3 regions of the Streptomyces sp. NPDC047072 genome follow, and region 1 is predicted to be linked to each of the others. Evidence: riboswitches for the same ligand, from Rfam matches in the RefSeq annotation. Region 1 holds a riboswitch; each other region holds the start of a gene.

The links. Region 1 has a riboswitch for S-adenosylmethionine ahead of ABZ896_RS33155 (ABC transporter substrate-binding protein). Riboswitches for the same ligand answer to the same signal wherever they lie in the genome.
Region 2: it holds a riboswitch for S-adenosylmethionine, as region 1 does, so the genes downstream of both, ABZ896_RS46490 (aminotransferase class V-fold PLP-dependent enzyme) here and ABZ896_RS33155 (ABC transporter substrate-binding protein) in region 1, are expected to answer to the same signal.
Region 3: it holds a riboswitch for S-adenosylmethionine, as region 1 does, so the genes downstream of both, thrC (threonine synthase) here and ABZ896_RS33155 (ABC transporter substrate-binding protein) in region 1, are expected to answer to the same signal.

Annotation. Positions count from the first base shown of each region.
Region 1 is NZ_JBEYVC010000101.1:4,618-10,993, reverse strand. It holds gene ABZ896_RS33165 (NtaA/DmoA family FMN-dependent monooxygenase) at 1-1,242, shown strand, start outside; gene ABZ896_RS33160 (DUF1684 domain-containing protein) at 1,302-2,126, shown strand; SAM riboswitch class IV at 2,189-2,303, shown strand; gene ABZ896_RS33155 (ABC transporter substrate-binding protein) at 2,589-4,208, shown strand; gene ABZ896_RS33150 (ABC transporter permease) at 4,212-5,171, shown strand; gene ABZ896_RS33145 (ABC transporter permease) at 5,168-6,106, shown strand; gene ABZ896_RS33140 (ABC transporter ATP-binding protein) at 6,103-6,376, shown strand, end outside.
Region 2 is NZ_JBEYVC010000209.1:11,670-18,045, reverse strand. It holds gene ABZ896_RS46495 (serine/threonine-protein kinase) at 64-876, opposite strand; gene ABZ896_RS46490 (aminotransferase class V-fold PLP-dependent enzyme) at 943-2,304, opposite strand; SAM riboswitch class IV at 2,345-2,461, opposite strand; gene trpD (anthranilate phosphoribosyltransferase) at 2,538-3,602, opposite strand; gene ABZ896_RS46480 (ubiquinol-cytochrome c reductase cytochrome b subunit) at 3,746-5,383, opposite strand; gene ABZ896_RS46475 (Rieske 2Fe-2S domain-containing protein) at 5,380-6,376, opposite strand, start outside.
Region 3 is NZ_JBEYVC010000007.1:40,116-46,491, reverse strand. It holds gene ABZ896_RS04845 (trehalose-6-phosphate synthase) at 1-1,082, opposite strand, end outside; gene ABZ896_RS04840 (glucosyl-3-phosphoglycerate synthase) at 1,142-2,086, opposite strand; SAM riboswitch class I at 2,224-2,379, shown strand; gene thrC (threonine synthase) at 2,397-3,677, shown strand; gene ABZ896_RS04830 (MoaD/ThiS family protein) at 3,674-3,949, shown strand; gene ABZ896_RS04825 (cold-shock protein) at 4,392-4,598, shown strand; gene groL (chaperonin GroEL) at 4,934-6,376, shown strand, end outside.

The sequences.
Region 1 (6,376 bases):
CGGGGCCTGTTCGACGCGTTCTTCCTCGGGGAGGGGCTCCGGCTGCGCGAGGTCGACGGGCGGATCCACGACCTCGACGTGGCCGGGCGCCCGGACGCGATCACCCAGCTCGCGGCGCTGGCCGCGGTCACCCGCCGGATCGGCCTGGTCTCCACCTCCAACTCCACCTTCAACGAGCCCGCCGACCTCGCCCGCCGCCTCTCCGGCCTCGACCTCCTCTCCGAGGGCCGCGCCGGCTGGAACGTGGTGACCACCGACAACGCCTGGACCGGCGCCAACTTCCGGCGCGGCGGCTACCTCGACCACGCCGACCGCTACCGGCGCGCCGAGGAGTTCCTCACCGTGGCCCGCGCCCTCTGGGACGGCTGGGAGGACCGAGCGATCGCCGACACGCGGGACGCGCCCGCGTGGTCCGCGCCCGGTGCCGTACGCCAAGTGCGCCACCGGGGGCCGCAGTTCGACGTCGATCTCGCGCCGACGCTGCCGCGCAGCGCCCAGGGGCACCCGGTGATCTTCCAGGCCGGTGACTCCGGAGAGGGGCGCGACTTCGCCGCCCGCAACGCCGACGTGATCTTCTCCGCGCACGGCGACGACTTCGACGACGCGCTCACCTTCGCCCAGGACATCCGCACCCGGCTGCGCGCCGTCGGACGGCCCGACGACGATCTGCGGATCCTGCCCGGCACCGAGATCATCATCGGCGCCACCGAGGCGGAGGCCGAGGAGAAGAAGCGCTGGATCCGGCTCCAACAGGTCACTCCCGCAACCGCGTTGGGGATCGCCGGGCTGCTGTGGGGCATCGATCTGTCCGGCCGGGACGCCAACGGTCCGCTGCCGAAGGAGGATCCGGTCGTCGCCGAGAACGACGGCTCGTTCGGCGCGCGCCGTATCACCGACCCGCGGGCGGTCGTGGCCGAGTGGCGGGCCAAGGCGGAGGCGCACGGCTGGTCGCTGCGCGAGACCGTCATCGCGCTGGGCCCACAGCGCGGCCACGTGGGCACCCCGGCCGGCCTGGCCGACAAGTTCGCCCACTTCGTACGGCACGGCGCGGTCGACGGTTTCAACGTCACGCCGTATCTGATCCCCGACGGGCTCGACGACATCGTCGACCTGCTCGTCCCGGAGCTCCAGGAACGCGGGGTCTACCGCACCGAGTACACCGGCGGCACCCTCCGCGACCATCTCGGCCTGCGCGAGCCCCTCACCCGCCGGTCCGCGCCGGACCACCGGCAGGCGGGCTGACGGCACCACAGGGCGTAAGGCGCGCATGACGACGAGACACGCATGACGAAGGAGTACGCATGACCACCGAAGCGACATCGACAGACCTCCACGCCTTCACCGAGCACTGGCTGGACTGGTACCGCACCCAGGACGCGCGGCTGGCGGACCCGCACGGCTTCCTGGCCGTCACCGGCCTGTACTGGCTCGACGAGCGGCCGCAGCGCTTCCCGGACGCGCCCGGAGCCTGGCGCACCGGCCCCGACGGGGTCGTGGTGGACCTCGACGAGGGCGAGGAACTCCTCGTCGACGGCAACCCGGCCCGCGGCGAGCACCGCTTCGGCGTGCTGCCCGAGCGCGGTGGCGTCAACGCGGTCTGGGGCGACGCCGTGATCGAGGTCGCCAAGCGCGGCGGCAACGACATCGTGCGCCCCCGGCATCCGGACGCGCCGCTGCGCACCGCGTTCACCGGGACACCCGCCTACGCCCCGGACCCGCGCTGGGTCGTGACGGGTCGTTACGTGCCCTTCGACGCGCCGCGGCCGACCACCGTGGGCGCCGCGGTCGAGGGTCTCGAGCACGTCTACGACGCTCCGGGCCGGGTCGAGTTCGAGCTGGAGGGGCGGCAGTTGGCGCTGACCGCGTTCCCCGGCCGGGGTGCGGGCGCGCTGACGGTGCTGTTCACGGACGCAACCTCGGGTGTCACGACGTACGCCGCCAACCGGTCCCTGTCCGTCGAACCGCCCGCCTCCGACGGCACGGTCGTCCTGGACTTCAACCGCGCGGCCAACCTGCCCTGCGCCTATACCGACTTGGCCACCTGCCCGCTGCCCCCGGCCGAGAACCGGCTGCCGGTGGCGATCGAGGCGGGCCTCAAGATCCCCCGGGAGCGCGGCGGTTCATGAGCCGTCTCACGCTCCGGATCCGCCATTGACGTACGACGAAACCGCTCCGTACGATCACAAAAGGCATGGAGTGTCAGCGTCAAGCCCTGGCTCGCTGACCGGCAACCCTCCTACGCGGTGGGGTGCTCCAGGTGAAAGCCCGGCGGGGATCGCCGATGATCCCCGCAAGCGCGTGGCCCCGTGAGCGGGGCCGGAAGTGGGGAGGACCGGCATGCGGCACAGCGCCTCGTTCGCCCTCGCCACCGTGTTCTCCCGGCTGGCGCGCCGCCGCCACATCGATCTGAAGCGCTCGACCAGCTGCCTCTGTCAGGCCTGACGAACCCCCGTCGCCGGTCGTGATCCGGCACGCCCCGGTCGTCGTCGCACCTGTCTGCGTCTGACCTCAGCTTCCCCCTGCGCGCATGCGCCGCCGCACCTCGTACGGCACCGCCCTGCCTGGTGACACCAGTAGGAGACCCCTCCGTGAACGCACTTCCGGCTTTCAGATCCCCCCGATGGGCGGCGGCCACCGCCCTCCTGACCACCAGCGTGCTGCTGACCGCCTGCGGTTCGGGCACCTCCGGTTCCGGCACCGGCGGCGGCGCGCCGAAGTCCGGCGGCACCCTGACCTTCGCGGTGGGGTCGGACGCCGGCTGCGTCGACCCGCAGCAGGTCGCCAGCAACGAGACCATCTACTCGGTACGTCAGGTCGTGGACTCCCTGACCGACCAGGACCCGAAGACCGGCAAGATCGTGCCGTGGCTCGCGAAGAGCTGGGACATCAGCGCCGACACCCGGACGTTCACCTTCCATCTGCGGTCGGGGGTCACCTTCAGCGACGACTCGAAGCTGACCGCGCAGGTGGTCAAGGACAACTTCGACGCCGTGCCGAAGCTCGGCGCCCTCGGGACCCTGGCCGAGGGGTATCTGAGCGGCGTCAAGAGCACCACGGTCGTCGACCCGCTCACCGTCCGGGTGACCTTCGCGCAACCCAACGCCCAGTTTCTGCAGGCCACTTCGACCCACTCGCTGGGCATCGAGTCGTCGGCGAGCGTGAAGAGGACACCGCAGCAGAAGTGCAGTGACGGCGTGATCGGGTCCGGGCCCTTCGTGCTCAAGCAGTACGTCCAGAACCAGTCGATCACCCTCGCCAAGCGCACCGGGTACGCCTGGGGTTCCTCGCTGTGGGCCAAGAAGGGCGAGGCGTACCTGGACAAGCTGGTCTTCAAGGTCGTACCGGAGCCGGGGGTACGGGCGGGCAGTCTGCAGTCCGGCCAGGTGGACGCGATCAGCAGCGTCGGCAGGGCCAACGAGGCGGCGCTCAAGGGCGGTCAGGTCACCCTGCTGCGACGGGCCAACCCCGGCATCGTGTTCGGCCTCGGCCTCAACCAGTCCCGGCCGGTCCTCAAGGACACCAGGGTGCGCCAGGCGATCCTGTACGCCGTCGACCGGCAGCAGATCGCCGACACCGTCTTCCCGACCGGCACCCAGGCGGCCACCAGCGTCCTCGCCCACACCACACCCGACTACACGAACCTCGCCTCCAGCCTCTCCTTCGACGCGGCCAAGGCGAAGTCCCTGCTGGACGAGGCGGGTTGGAAGACCGGTGCCGACGGCATCCGGGTGAAGGACGGCAAGAAGCTGAGCCTGGCCATCACCTGGATCCCCAACGCGGCCACCAATCAGCCCGCGTTGGAGCTGATCCAGCAGCAACTCAAGGCCGTCGGCATCGAAGTGACCCTCAAGCAGGTCCAGGTCACCCAGCTGGCGCCGACGCTGCAGTCCGGCGACTACGACGCGGCCTGGGGGAACGTCACCCGTGCCGACCCGGACATCCTGCGCAGCTCCTTCTCCACCAAGCTGGCCAACTTCTACCGCGTCCCGGCCGGCGACCTGGACACCGAGCTGTCCGCTCAGGCGGCGACCAGCGAGACGGCCAAGCGCAAGGAACTGGTCACTCAGGCACAGCAGTTGATCGTGCAGAACGCCTCCTACGCGCCCGTGGTGGAGCTCCAGACCCAGCTCGGCGTGACGAACAAGGTGCACGACCTGAACTTCGACGCTTCCAGCCGGATCCAGCTGCACGACACCTGGATCGGCTGACCCGTGCGCCGCTATGTGATCAAACGGCTGGCCCAGGCGGTCGGGGTGCTGTGGGCCGCCTACACGGTCTCCTTCCTGGTGCTGGACTTCCTTCCCGGTGACCCGGTCACGGCGATGGCCAGTGCCGGGATGGACTCGGGACAGGTCGACCCGAAGCAACTGGCCGCCCTGCGCGCCGAGTACGGCTTCGACAGGCCCGTGCCGGCGCAGTACGCCGACTACCTGGGCCGGGCGGTGCGCGGGGACTTCGGCGACTCGGTGTCGACCGGCCGCCCGGTCACCGCCACGCTGGCCGACGCGCTGCCCCAGACTCTCCAGCTGACCGGCGCGGCCCTGCTGCTCGCGGTGGTCCTCGGCGGAGGTCTGGCGGTGGTGGCGACCTACACCTCCCAACGCTGGCTGCGGCAACTCCTGCTGTTGCTACCGCCGTTGGGGGTGTCCGTCCCGACCTTCTGGGTCGGCCTGCTGCTCGTGGAGACGTTCTCGTTCCGGCTGCACTGGTTCCCGGCCTTCGGCAACGACGGCCTCCGCGGACTGGTGCTGCCCGCCCTGACACTGGCGGTCCCGACCGGCGCGCAGGTGGCCCAGGTGCTCGCCAAGAGCCTGCTCACCGCGCTGGACCAGGCGTACGTGGAGACCGCGCGGGCCAAGGGCGCCGGGCGCTGGCGGGTTCACCTACGGCATGCGCTGCGCAACGCGTCCCTGCCCGCGCTGACGGTCGTCGGTCTCCTCGTGGGCCAGTTGATCGCCGGATCCGTGGTGGTGGAGACCGTGTTCTCCCGGGACGGCCTCGGCCGGGTGACCGCCGCGGCCGTCACGGTCCAGGACATCCCGGTGGTGCAGGGCGTGGTGGTGTTCGGGGCGCTGATCTTCGTGACGACGAACCTGCTCGTCGACCTGGTCTATCCGCTGCTCGACCCGCGGATCGTGGTGGCCTCGGAGAGAAGGGCGAGCTTCGCATGAGCCAGAGCATTGCCGACGTCGGCGTCGACGACCCGGCCGAGGCCGCTCTCGGCCTCGCCCGGCCGATCGACACCGGGACCGTTCCCGGAGGACCGGCACGTCGTGTCGACGTACGGCGGGTCACCCGGTTCCTGGTCCGCCGCCCGGGCCTCCTGCTCTCGGTCGCCGTCCTCGTGCTGGTGGTCCTGGCCTCCTTCTCGCCGGACCTGTTCACCTCGCAGGACCCGCTGAAGGGCGTGCCGTCGCAGAACTTCCGCGGGCCGAGCGGCGCGCATTGGTTCGGCACGGACGAGTTGGGCCGCGACGTGTTCACCCGGGTCGTCCACGGCGCCCAACTGTCCTTGAAAGCCACGCTCATTGCCGTGCTGGTCGCGTTCGTGCTCGGCGGACTGCTCGGCGTGGTCGCCGGGTTCGTGGGCCGCTGGGTCGACGACGTGCTGATGCGCTTCGTCGACGTCCTCCTGTCCATCCCGGCGCTGTTCCTGTCCCTGGCCCTCGTCACCGCGCTCGGCTACGGCACGGTGAAGGTGGCCGTCGCGGTCGGCATCGCCAGCGTCGCCTCCTTCGCCCGGGTGGCCCGCGCCGAGGTACTGCGGGTGCGGCAGGCGGTGTTCGTCGAGGCGTCCCGCTCCTGCGGGGCCCGCTGGTACTCGGTGCTGGGCCGGCACGTCCTGCCCAACGCGGCGGGCCCGGTGATCGTCCTGGCCACCCTGGACTTCGGCGCCTCCATCCTCGCCGTGTCCGCACTGAGCTTCCTCGGCTACGGCGCTCCCCCGCCGGCCCCGGAGTGGGGCACGTTGATCTCCGACGGCCGCAACTACCTCGCCAACGCCTGGTGGTTGACGGCGCTGCCGGGACTGGCGATCGCCGCGACCGTGCTGGCCACCAACCGCATCGCCCGGGCGCTGGACGGCGAATGGTCCCGGCAGCGATGACCGACGAACACGCCGAGAGCGGTGACGACGTGAGCACACCCCTGCTGGAGATACGCGGTCTGTCCGTGTCGTACGCCACGCGCGGGGGCACGGTCCCCGCTGTGCGGGGCGTGGACCTCGACGTGTGGCCGGGTCAAGTGACCGCCGTGGTGGGCGAGTCGGGGTCCGGCAAGAGCACGACCGCGCACGCGATCACCCGGCTCCTGCCGGGCAACGGAGGTATCGAGGCGGGCACGGTCCGCTTCGGCCGGCACGACCTCGCGACGCTGT
Region 2 (6,376 bases), on a different contig from region 1:
AGCCACGGCAACACCGACGAGACCGAGCACACCTACGTGGAGGTCGCCCGGCTCGGCGACCTCCTACGACCTGTGCCCGGTGGCCGCGACCACGTCCGCGGGCGTCGGCCGGGCCGCGGGATCGTCCCGCAGACAGGACTCCACGAGCGGCAGATGCTCCTTCGGTACGGCGGACAGGTCCACGTCCCCGGTCAGGATCCGCAGCAGAACGACCGAATCCTGCCCCTCGCCGAAGGGCTCCTTGCCGCCGGAGGCGTACGCCAGCACCGCGCCGAGCGAGAAGACGTCACTGGAGGGGCCCACCTGGGCGCCGTTGCGGATCTGCTCGGGCGAGACGTAGCCGACCGAGCCGACGACCGTCCCGGTCTTGGTCAGCGCGGTGCCCTCCAGCGCCCGGACGATCCCGAAGTCGATGACCCGGGGCCCCTCCGGCGCCAGCAGGATGTTGGAGGGCTTGAGGTCCCGGTGGATCAGCCCCTTGGCGTGGATCGCGGCGAGCGCCTCGGCGAGCGCGGCCGCCAGCAGCCGTACCGAGTCCGCGGGCAGCGGGCCGCCGTCCAGCACCGCGTCCCGCAGGTTGGGCCCCTCGACGAACTCGGTGGCCATCCAGGGCCGCGGCGCCTCGGTGTCCGCGTCCACGACCCGCGCGGTGTAGGTGCCGGTGCCGCCGACGGTCTGCGCGGCCCGCACCTCGTGCCGGAAGCGGGCCCGGAAGGTGCGGTCCTCCGCGTGCTCGGCCCGCACCACCTTCACCGCGAGCCGCAGCCCGCCGCGTGCCTCGGCGAGATAGACCTCGCCCATGCCGCCCGACCCGAGTCTGCCCAGGACCCCGTACGGTCCGATGGTCCGCGGATCGGTCTCCCGCAGCTCTTGCACCCCGCGCTCCCCCTGCCTCGTACGGCTGTGGGGCGAGCGTATACGCCGTAGGTAAGGGTCAGAGGGTCAGACGGCCGGGACGCAGCGCCCGTCCTCGGTGCGGTAGCGCCACTTCGCGCCGTCCGTCACCAGTTCCTTCACTGCCTTCACGAAACGCTCCACATGCTCGTCCGGGGTGCCCGCGCCGAAGCTCACCCGGATCGCGTTGAGGGACTTCTCGCCGGGCGCGGCCTCGGGGGCGCCGCACTCGCCCTGGCTCTGCGGGTCGCTGCCGAGCAGGGTGCGGACGAGGGGGTGGGCGCAGAAGAGGCCGTCGCGGACGCCGATGCCGTACTCGGCGGAGAGGGCGGCGGCGAAGTGGGAGCTGTTCCAGCCCTCGACGACGAAGGAGATCACGCCGACGCGGGGGGCGTCGTCGCCGAAGAGGGAGAGGACGCGGACCTCGGGGACCTCGGCGAGGCCCGCCTTCACCTTCTCGATCAGGTGCTGCTCACGGGCGACCAGGGTGTCGAAGCCGGCCTCGGTGAGGGCCTTGCAGGCGGAGGCGATGGAGTAGGCGCCGATGACGTTCGGGGAGCCGGCCTCGTGGCGGGCGGCGCTGTCGTGCCACTCCACGTCCACGCCGCCGTCCTCGCGCCGGGTGACCTTGCGGCTGGCGCCGCCGCCCGCGAGGTAGGGGGCAGCCGCCTTGAGCCAGTCCGCGCGGCCGGCCAGGACACCGGATCCGAAGGGGGCGTAGAGCTTGTGGCCGGAGAAGGCGACCCAGTCGACGTCGAGGTCCTGCACGGAGACGGGGTGGTGCGGGGCGAGCTGGGCGGCGTCGAGGACGATCCGGGCGCCGTGGGCGTGGGCCGCGGCGGCCAACTCACGTACGGGCCACAGCTCACCGGTGACGTTGGAGGCGCCGGTGACGCAGACCAGGGCCGGGCCTTGAGGGTCGCGGTCGGCGAGGGCCTTCTCCAGGGTCTCGACGGCCTGGCGCGGGGTGCGCGGGGCGTTGAGGTAGGTGACCCGGGCGTCCTTCCAGGGCAGCAGGCTCGCGTGGTGCTCGGTCTCGAAGACGAAGACCTGGCAGTTCGCGGGGAGGGCCGCGGCGAGGAGGTTGAGCGAGTCGGTGGTCGACCGGGTGAAGATCAGCTGGTCGTCCTCACGGCAGTCCAGGAACTCCGCGACGGTCTTCCGGGCGTTCTCGAAGAGGTCGGTCGAGAGCTGGGAGAGGTAGCCGGCCCCGCGGTGCACGCTGCCGTAGTAGGGCGCGTAGGCGGCCACGTCGTCCCAGACGCGCTGGAGAGCGGGGGCGCTGGCCGCGTAGTCGAGGGCCGCGTAGGTGACCTCGCCACCGGTGACGAGCGGGACGGTGACATCCCGGCCCAGAACGGGCAACTGGGCACAAACAGCCTGGGCGGCGGCAACGGTGGAGACAGACATGGCAACCCCTCGAAGGACCAGGATCCCTGGTTTCAGGAGGGATCCGCGCTTGCCATGAACCTTGCTGTTCACGGCCTGGTCTTCACCCGGGGCACCCCGCCACGGACGGAGGGTTGCCGGACAGTCGGCCGGGGCCTCATGACTGTCACTCATGACCTGGTCAAAGAACGTACGCGATGTGATCGTCGGCCCGCAACCCGTGTCCGGATCGCGGGACGACGTCCCCGCGTGCGTCAGGCGTTGCTGGCGGCCACCCAGCGCTCCAGCGCCCGCTTCGCCGCCCCCGAGTCGATCGACTCGGCGGCCTGGTCCATCCCGGCCCGCAGCTGCTCGGCGAGCGTCCCGGAGCCGGGGTTCAGGGCCACCAGCGCGGCGGCGGAGTTCAGGAGCACGGCGTCCCGCACCGGGCCTCTCTCGCCGTCCAGCAGTCTGCGGGCGACCTCGGCGTTGTGTGCCGGGTCGCCGCCCCGCAGGGCCTCGACGGGCACGAGGTCGAGGCCGACGTCCCTCGGGTCGAAGGTCTCCTCGGTGACCTTGCCGTCGCGGACGAGCCAGACCCGGGACGTCGCGGTGGTCGTCAGCTCGTCGAGGCCGTCGTCGCCGCGGAAGACCAGGGAGGAGTTGCCGCGCTCGGCGAAGACGCCGGCGACGATCGGCGCCATCAGCGGGTCGGCGACCCCCACCGCCTGCGCCTTCACCTTCGCCGGGTTGGTCAACGGACCGAGGGCGTTGAACACCGTGCGGATGCCCAACTGGCCGCGTGCGGCGCCCGCGTGACGCAGCGCCGGATGGAACTTGATGGCGAAGCAGAAGGTGATTCCGGCCTCCTCGGCCACCTCGGCCACCCGCTGCGGGGTCAGGTCGAGGTTGACGCCGAGGTGCGACAGGACGTCCGAGGAACCCGACGCCGAGGAGGCCGCGCGGTTGCCGTGCTTGACGACCTTCGCGCCCGTTCCGGCGACCACGAGCGCCGACATCGTGGAGATGTTGACCGTCTTCGCGCCGTCCCCGCCCGTGCCGACGATGTCGACGTTCGGCCCGGACACCTCGATGACGTTCGCGTGCTCGTACATCGCCCGCACCAGGCCGGTGATCTCCTCGACGGTCTCGCCCTTGGCCCGCAGGGCCACCACGAAACCGGCGATCTGCGCGTCGGTCGCCTCGCCCCGCATGATCTGGTCCATCGCCCAGGCCGTCGCGTCGGCGCTCTGGTCGCGGCCGTACAGCAGCGCGTTCAGCACCTCGGGCCAGGAACGGCCCGCCGCGGTGTCGCCTCCAGCGGGGGTCACAGCGCTCATACGGCCGCTCCTGATCGTCGTACTTCGAATAAAGGTGTGTTCGCCGCCACCCTATCCAGCCCGGAGCATGGCGAAGGGCCCCCGTCCGAAGACCGGACGGGGGCCCTTCCACCGCGCGTGGCGAGCGCAGCGACAAACAGTGATCAGTGGTGGCCGTGGCCGCTCGTGATCTCCTTGTACTCCTCGACGGTCGGCTTGGCGATCTGGGCTTCCTCGCCGTAGTACGCCTCGCTGAGCTTGGCGCGCAGCTTCTGCGACCGTCCGACCTTCCGCTCGACGCCGTTCTCGTCGACCGTGGGGCCGATCTCGGCCGGCGCGTACTGCTCGTGCGCCGTGAGCGTGTGCAGCTGCTCCTGGCTGAGCGGCTCGTGCACCTCGATGAACTCACCGTGCGGCAGGCGCTTGATGATGCCGGACTCGCGCCCGTGCAGCACCTTGTCCTTGTCCCGGCGCTGGAGGCCGAGGCAGACCCGCTTGGTGGCGAGGAACACCAGGACCGGCACCACGAAGAAGCCGACCCGTACGAACCAGGTGATGGAGTTGATCGACAGGTGGAAGTGCGTGGCCCACAGGTCGTTGCCGCCACCGATCAGCAGCACGAAGTACCAGGAGATCCACGCGGCACCGAACGCGGTACGCGTCGGGGCGTTGCGCGGCCGGTCCAGGATGTGGTGCTCGCGCTTGTCGCCGGTGACCCAGGACTCGATGAACGGGTAGACCGCGATCGAGACCAGGACCAGCGGGAAGATCACCAGCGGGATGAACACGCCCAGGACCAGCGTGTGGCCCCAGAAGTTGATCTCCCAGCCCGGCATGACACGGATCAGGCCCTCGGAGAAGCCCATGTACCAGTCGGGCTGGGCGCCGGTCGACACCTGGTCCGGACGGTAGGGGCCCATGGACCAGATCGGGTTGATCGAGGCGACCGCCGCGATGGCCGCGATGACACCGAAGACCAGGAAGAAGAAGCCTCCGGCCTTGGCCATGTAGACCGGCAGCAGCGGCATGCCGACGACGTTCTTGTTGGTCTTTCCGGGGCCCGCGAACTGCGTGTGCTTGTGGTAGAAGACCAGGATCAGGTGGCCGACCACCAGACCGAGCATGATGCCCGGCAGCAGCAGGATGTGGACCGAGTAGAAGCGGGCCACGAAGTCGCCGCCCGGGAACTCGCCGCCGAAGAGGAAGAACGACAGGTACGTGCCGACGATCGGCACGGACAGGACCGCGCCCTCCATGAAGCGGACACCGGTGCCGGAGAGCAGGTCGTCCGGGAGCGAGTAACCGGTGAAGCCGGTGAACATGCCGAGGACGAACAGCAGGAAGCCGAACAGCCAGTTGACCTCACGCGGCTTGCGGAACGCGCCCGTGAAGAACACCCGCATCATGTGCACGAACATGCCGGCGAGGAAGATCAGCGCCGCCCAGTGGTGGATCTGCCGGATCAGCAGACCACCGCGCACATCGAAGGAGATGTGCATGGTCGAGTTGAACGCCTCGGACATCAGCTGGCCCTGCAGCGGGACGTAGCTGCCGTGGTACTCCACCTCGTTCATCGACGGGTGGAAGAACAGCGTCAGATACACACCCGTGAGGATGATGATGATGAAGCTGTAGAGGCAGACCTCGCCCAACATGAACGACCAGTGGTCGGGGAAGATCTTGCGCATGTTGGACTTGGCCAGGGAGTAGATCCCGAGGCGGCCGTCCGCCCAGTCGGCGACGCGCTCGCCGGCCGGGGCCTTGTCGCGCGAGCGCGACCCGGTGGTCTCTGTAGTGCTCATCCGCGCTCCCAGAAAGCAGGACCGACGGGCTCCGCGAAGTCACCGAGTGCTTCGAGGTAGCCCTCGTCGTTCACGCCGATCCGCAGCTGCGGCAGGGCGTGGCCGGCGGGGCCGAAGATCACCCGGGCGCCGTCGGAGAGGTCGAAGGTGGACTGGTGGCAGGGGCAGAGCACGTGGTGCGTCTGCTGCTCGTACAGGGAGATCGGGCAACCGACGTGGGTGCAGATCTTCGAGTACGCGACGATGCCCTCGTGCGACCACTCGAGCTCGCGCTTGTCCTTGATGTTGTCCGGCTGGATCCGGACGATCATCAGGGCGGCCTTGGCGATCTCGGTCTGGAACTCCTCGTCGTGCTCCTCCAGGCCCTCGGGCTTGGCGAAGGTGAGGGAGCCCACCGCGACGTCCTCGGGACGCAGCGGCTCGTTGGTGTTCATGTTGACGAGCAGCTTGCCCTTGGCCCACAGGGTGTGGCGCAGCTTGGTGCCGGGCAGCGGGCCGAGGTCGCGCAGCAGCATGACGCCGGAGAGCGGGAACAGGGCCAGCGCGCCGAACATCGTGTTGCGGATCAGCTTGCGACGGCCGAGCGCGGACTCCTTGGCGCCCTGCTTGAAGTCGGCCATGACCTTGGCCTTGACCTCGGGGGCCGCCTCGATCGGGTGCCGCTCGTCGGCGATCTCCTCGTCGGACATCAGGGTGCGGGCCCAGTGGACCGCGCCCGCGCCGATCGCGAAGAGGGCGAGACCGAGGGTCAGGCCCAGCGCGAAGTTCAGCGCGTTGATGTGGCCGATCGGGAAGACGAAGATCGACTTGTCGTGGGGGATGCCCACGTACGAGGCGATGAAGCCGACCGTGGAGAGCATCGAGACGGTGAACAGCATGGCCACCGTGCGCTCGGACCGCTTGGCGGCCCGCTCGTCGATGTCCTGCACCCGGTGCTCGTGGGGCGGCAGGCCGGGGTCGGCGAACGGGTTCTTGTCGTCCGCCACCCCTACC
Region 3 (6,376 bases), on a different contig from region 1:
GCGAGCCGGTACGCGGCCAGGGAGCGGGCGAAGTCGTCCTTGACGTGCAGCACGACCGGCGTCCAGCCCGCCGTGCCGTACTCCGCGTTGATCTCCTCCGCGAGCCGCCGCACCTCCGCCGTGTAGTCCCGGTACACGGCCAGGTCCTGCCGGGACGGATACGCGAACGCCACGTGCACGACCCGCTCCCGCCACTCCGGCCGGGACTCCAGCAGCCGGCGGTAGGACAGCAGCCCGCGCACGATGTTCTTCGACAGCTCGGTCCGGTCGACCCGCACGACGGTCTTCCGGCCCGCGCCGATCTCCTCGCGCAGGGCCGCCATCCGGTCGTTCACGTCCGGCTCGTGCGCCCGCTTGCGCAGGAAGTCCGCGTCCGCGCCCAGCCCGTGCACCCCGACCCGCGTCTGTCCGAGCCCGCCCGCGAACTCCGTGGCGCAGGCCGTGAACGCGTCCGCCCAGCGCCGGGTCAGGAAGCCCAGCCGGTCCGCGCCCAGCATGCCCCGCAGCACCTGCCCGGCGATGTCGTCCGGCAGCAGCCGGAAGTAGTCCAGCGGGGCCCACGGCGTGTGCGAGAAGTGCGCGATCCGCAGGTCGGGGCGCAGTTCACGGAGCATGCCCGGCACCAGGCACAGGTGGTAGTCCTGCACGAGGACCGCCGCGCCGTCGGCCGCGTCCTCCGCCAGCGCCTCGGCGAAAGCGCGGTTGTACGTCTCGTACGACGACCACTGGCGGCGGAACTCCGCGTCGAACACCGGCTCCAGGGGGATCTGGTAGAGCAGGTGGTGGACGAACCACAGCACGGAGTTGGCGATGCCGTTGTAGGCGTCCGCGTGTACGTCCGCCGGGATCGGCAGCATGCGGACGCCGTCCTCGCCGACGCCTTGCCGTACGACCTCCCGGTCGCCGTCGGAGAGGGCGGAGCAGACCCACAGCGCGCCGGCCTCCGGGCCGATCGCGGAGAGCCCGGAGACGAGGCCGCCGCCGCCGCGCTTCGCGTTGAGCGTGCCGTCGTCGCCTACGGCGTACGAGACGGGGCCTCGGTTGGAGGCGACCAGGACGTGGGGCTTGTGCGATGAAGCCATGCCTCGAAACCTAGCCCGGCACCCAAACACTCAAACGTTTCCGCGCGACGTGACGAGTCCTACGCGGCCTTCCGCTTCATGTACTCCGCGATCTCCACCATCGGCGGCCTCTCCTCCGTGTCCACCGAGTACGTGCGCGGCTCGAAGCCGGTCTCGCCGCGCTCGAACTGGGTCAGCGAGGGACGGATGAGGTGGCCGCGGGCCAGCCTCAGCTGGGCCGTGCGGTAGATCGCCGCCGACATGCGGCCCAGGGCCTGGCCGTCCTGGTGGCGGTGTTTGCGGACGCCCACGTCCACCTGGGCCAGGGCGTCCAGGCCCACCAGGTGCAGGGCGTCCACCAGCATGCCCAGTTCGACGCCGTAGCCGACCGGGAACGGCAGTTGTTCGAGCAGGCTGCGCCGCGCCGCGTACTCGCCGCCCAGGGGCTGGACGAAACCGGCCAGCTGCGGCCAGTGCATGTTCAGCAGGGGGCGCGCCATCAGCTCGGTGACCCGGCCGCCCTGTCCCTGCGCGCCGCCCAGGGGACGGTCGTACATCCCCTTGACCAGGTCGATCCCCGGATCGGTCAGCAGCGGGCCGACGATGCCGCAGACGAAGTCGGAGGAGAACTCCTTCAGGTCCGCGTCGATGAAACAGACGATGTCCCCGGTGGTCACCAGGAGGGAGCGCCACAGGACCTCGCCCTTGCCGGGGACGGCGGGCAGCCGCGGCAGGATCGCGTCGCGGTGCTCGACGCGCGCGCCGGCCGCCGCGGCCACCTCCGCGGTGCGGTCGGTGGAGCCCGAGTCGACGACGACGATCTCGTCGACCAGCGGCACCTGGCGCATCAGGTCGTGGCGGATGATCGAGACGATCTCGCCGACCGTCTCCTCCTCGTTCAGCGCGGGCAGCACGACGCTGACCGTCCGGCCCGTGCGCTGCTTGGCGGCCATGATCTGGTGCAGGGGGCGGTCGGTCACGGACCAGGAGCGGGTGGTCAGCCAGCGCTCGACTTCTTCCAGCACGTAGGCGGCTCCTTCACGTGTGATCGATCTCGCGGTACGGACGACTCTCTCAACTGTCCCGGTCGTCGGTTACAGTCTTGAACAAGGCGGGTGACCATCGCATGTCCGGGGTGGCCCCACCGTTCACAACTTCATACCGCTCATCCAGAGGGGCAGAGGGATACGGCCCGATGAAGCCCCGGCAACCCTCCAGTCGGTTCTCGTAGATCAATGTCGATCGTCACGCGAGGCTCCCGACTAGGGAAGGTGCCAAATCCGTCTCACGGCGAGATGCGTCGTGAGGAAGATGAGGAGAAAGGGCCTCGCCTCCATGGCTGTGCAGACTGTTGCAAGCACCACGAACTCCGTCGACCTCGGTCCCGCGTCGGCGTTGAGCTGCCGCGAATGCGGTCACCGCGTCCCGCTCGGCCCGGTCTTCGCGTGCGAGGAGTGTTTCGGCCCGCTGGAGATCGCGTACGACTTCTCGGCCTACGACACCGAGGAACTCCGCAAGCAGATCGAAGCGGGACCTTCGAACATCTGGCGTTACGCCCCCCTGCTGCCCGTCCCCGCGGACGTGGCCGACAAGCCGAACATCAACCCGGGCTGGACCAAGCTCGTCAAGGCCGACAACCTAGCCCGCGAGCTGGGCGTGACCGGCGGACTGTATATCAAGGACGACTCCGGTAACCCGACGCACTCCTTCAAGGACCGCGTCGTCGCGCAGGCCATCGAGGCGGCGCGCGCCTTCGGCTTCACCACCCTCTCCTGCTCCTCCACCGGCAACCTCGCCGGCGCGGTCGGTGCCGCCGCCGCCCGGGCCGGCTTCCGCTCCTGCGTGTTCATCCCGCACGACCTGGAGCAGGGCAAGATCGTCATGGCCGCCATCTACGGCGGCGAGCTCGTCGGCATCGAGGGCAACTACGACGACGTGAACCGCTTCTGCTCCGAGCTGATCGGCGACCCGGCTGGCGAGGGCTGGGGCTTCGTCAACGTCAACCTGCGGCCGTACTACGCGGAGGGGTCCAAGACCCTGGCGTACGAGATCTGCGAGCAGCTCGGCTGGAAGCTCCCCGACCAGCTGGTCGTGCCGATCGCCTCCGGCTCCCAGCTCACGAAGATCGACAAGGGCCTCCAGGAGCTGATCAAGCTCGGGCTCGTCGAGGACAAGCCGTACAAGATCTTCGGCGCGCAGGCGGAAGGATGCTCGCCGGTGTCGGTGGCGTACAAGGCCGGGCACGACGTCGTACGGCCGCAGAAGCCGAACACCATCGCCAAGTCGCTGGCGATCGGGAACCCGGCGGACGGTCCCTATGTGCTCGACATCGCGCGCCGCACCGGCGGTGCGGTGGAGGACGTGAACGACGAGCAGGTCGTCGACGCGATCAAGCTGCTGGCCCGCACCGAGGGCATCTTCGCCGAGACGGCGGGTGGCGTGACCGTGGGCGTGACCCGCAAGCTGATCGAGAACGGGCTGCTGGACCTGTCGTTGACCACGGTCGTCCTGAACACCGGGGACGGCCTGAAGACCCTCGACGCGGTGGCCGGTACCGGGCTCACCGCCACCATCCGACCCAACCTGGACTCTTTCCGAGAGGCTGGCCTCGCATGAGCGTCACCGTCCGCATCCCCACCATCCTGCGCACCTACACCGGCGGACAGGCCGAGGTCGCCGCCGAGGGCGGCACGCTCGGCGAGGTCATCGCCGATCTGGAGAAGAACCACACCGGTATCGCGGCGCGTGTTCTGGACGACCAGGGCAAGCTGCGGCGGTTTGTCAACGTGTACGTGAACGACGACGACGTGCGGTTCGAGCAGGGGCTGGAGACGGCGACCCCGGACGGCGCGGGCGTCTCGATCATTCCGGCCGTCGCCGGGGGGTGACCGTATGACTGGTCATTACCTTCGGTAACAGGAATTACCGAGTGTTCATCCGATTGCCCCCTCCGTGAGAGAAGCGGAGGGGGCAATTCTCTATGGTTGAGCGCGGTACAGTTGGGGAAGCAGCGTCCTTCTCCATGCCGGACGCATATGAGTTCTCGCTCCGCATGCGATGAGAAGCAGCCAAAGTGTGCGCGTGTTTTGCGTATTTTGCTCCTTTTGTGGAGCCCGACTTGCCCTGAATTCGGGCGAATTCTCCGTACATTCCTGACTGGTCTTGCCCAGAATTCTCGTCCGATTGACCTGTTGCAGACGGCAGTTGGACAGATACATTCAGCCGCGGTCGACGCGTTCCGGCGCACGCCCCCAACCTGTGGGGGGTGAGGTCTGACCCGGATCCGCGAAGTGCGGATCCGTGCAAGGGCCAGTAATAGGGGAGTTAGGCATGGCTCAGGGCACCGTCAAGTGGTTCAACGCGGAGAAGGGGTACGGCTTCATCGCGGTCGACGGTGGTGCGGATGTTTTCGTCCACTACAGCGCGATTCAGATGGACGGCTACCGCACCCTTGAAGAGGGCCAGCGGGTCGAGTTCGAGATCTCGCAGGGCCAGAAGGGGCCGCAGGCGGACATGGTCCGTCTCGCGACAGGCTGAAGCACGCGCCGGGTAACAACAGCGTCGTTCTTCGTTCTTCATCGAAGGGCTCGTATCCCATGGGGAGTCATGGGTTACGAGCCCTTCGGCATGCCCGGGGAGGCGCGCGGAGGCCGTGTGCGCGCTGGCCGGTCCCCGAGAGGCGCTTGCACTCGCAGGGGTCGAGTGCTAATCATTGGCGTTAGCACTCTGAAGGTGAGAGTGACAACGAAGGACCGGGTCGGTGAGGCCCGCGGACCGGGTGGGGAAGGAACCCACGGGGTCGGCGAGCCGTCCGTCGCGGGCGCGGGCGCGGTCCGAAGGAATCACCCCCAGTCCTGGAGGGACCACTTCACATGGCCAAGATCATCGCGTTCGACGAGGAGGCGCGGCGCGGCCTCGAGCGCGGCATGAACCAGCTCGCGGACGCCGTGAAGGTGACGCTCGGCCCCAAGGGCCGCAACGTCGTCCTCGAGAAGAAGTGGGGCGCCCCCACGATCACCAACGATGGTGTCTCCATCGCCAAGGAGATCGAGCTCGAGGACCCGTACGAGAAGATCGGCGCCGAGCTGGTCAAGGAAGTCGCCAAGAAGACGGACGACGTCGCCGGTGACGGTACGACCACCGCGACCGTCCTCGCCCAGGCCCTCGTCAAGGAAGGCCTGCGCAACGTCGCCGCCGGTGCCAACCCGATGGCCCTCAAGCGCGGTATCGAGAAGGCCGTCGAGGCCGTCTCCGGTGCCCTCCTTGAGCAGGCCAAGGACGTGGAGACCAAGGAGCAGATCGCTTCGACCGCCTCCATCTCCGCCGCCGACACCCAGATCGGCGAGCTCATCGCCGAGGCGATGGACAAGGTCGGCAAGGAAGGCGTCATCACCGTCGAGGAGTCCCAGACCTTCGGTCTGGAGCTGGAGCTCACCGAGGGTATGCGCTTCGACAAGGGCTACATCTCGGCGTACTTCGCCACCGACATGGAGCGTATGGAGGCGTCCCTGGACGACCCGTACATCCTGATCGCCAACTCCAAGATCTCCTCGGTCAAGGACCTGCTCCCGCTCCTGGAGAAGGTCATGCAGTCGGGCAAGCCGCTGCTGATCATCGCCGAGGACGTCGAGGGCGAGGCCCTGTCGACCCTGGTCGTCAACAAGATCCGCGGCACCTTCAAGTCCGTCGCCGTCAAGGCCCCGGGCTTCGGCGACCGCCGCAAGGCCATGCTCGGCGACATCGCCATCCTCACGGGCGGCGAGGTCATCTCCGAGGAGGTCGGCCTCAAGCTGGAGAACGCGACCCTGGACCTCCTGGGCCGCGCCCGCAAGGTCGTCATCACCAAGGACGAGACCACCATCGTCGACGGTGCCGGTGACACGGACCAGGTTCAGGGCCGCGTCAACCAGATCCGCGCCGAGATCGAGAACAGCGACTCGGACTACGACCGCGAGAAGCTCCAGGAGCGCCTGGCCAAGCTCGCCGGTGGCGTCGCCGTCATCAAGGCCGGTGCCGCGACCGAGGTCGAGCTCAAGGAGCGCAAGCACCGCATCGAGGACGCCGTTCGCAACGCGAAGGCGGCCGTCGAGGAGGGCATCGTCGCCGGTGGTGGCGTGGCCCTGCTCCAGGCCTCCCAGGTGTTCGAGAAGCTGGAGCTCGAAGGTGACGAGGCGACCGGCGCCAACGCCGTGAAGCTCGCGCTGGAGGCCCCGCTCAAGCAGATCGCCGTCAACGGTGGTCTCGAGGGTGGCGTCGTCGTGGAGAAGGTCCGCAACCTCCAGGTCGGCCACGGCCTGAACGCCGCGACCGGTGAG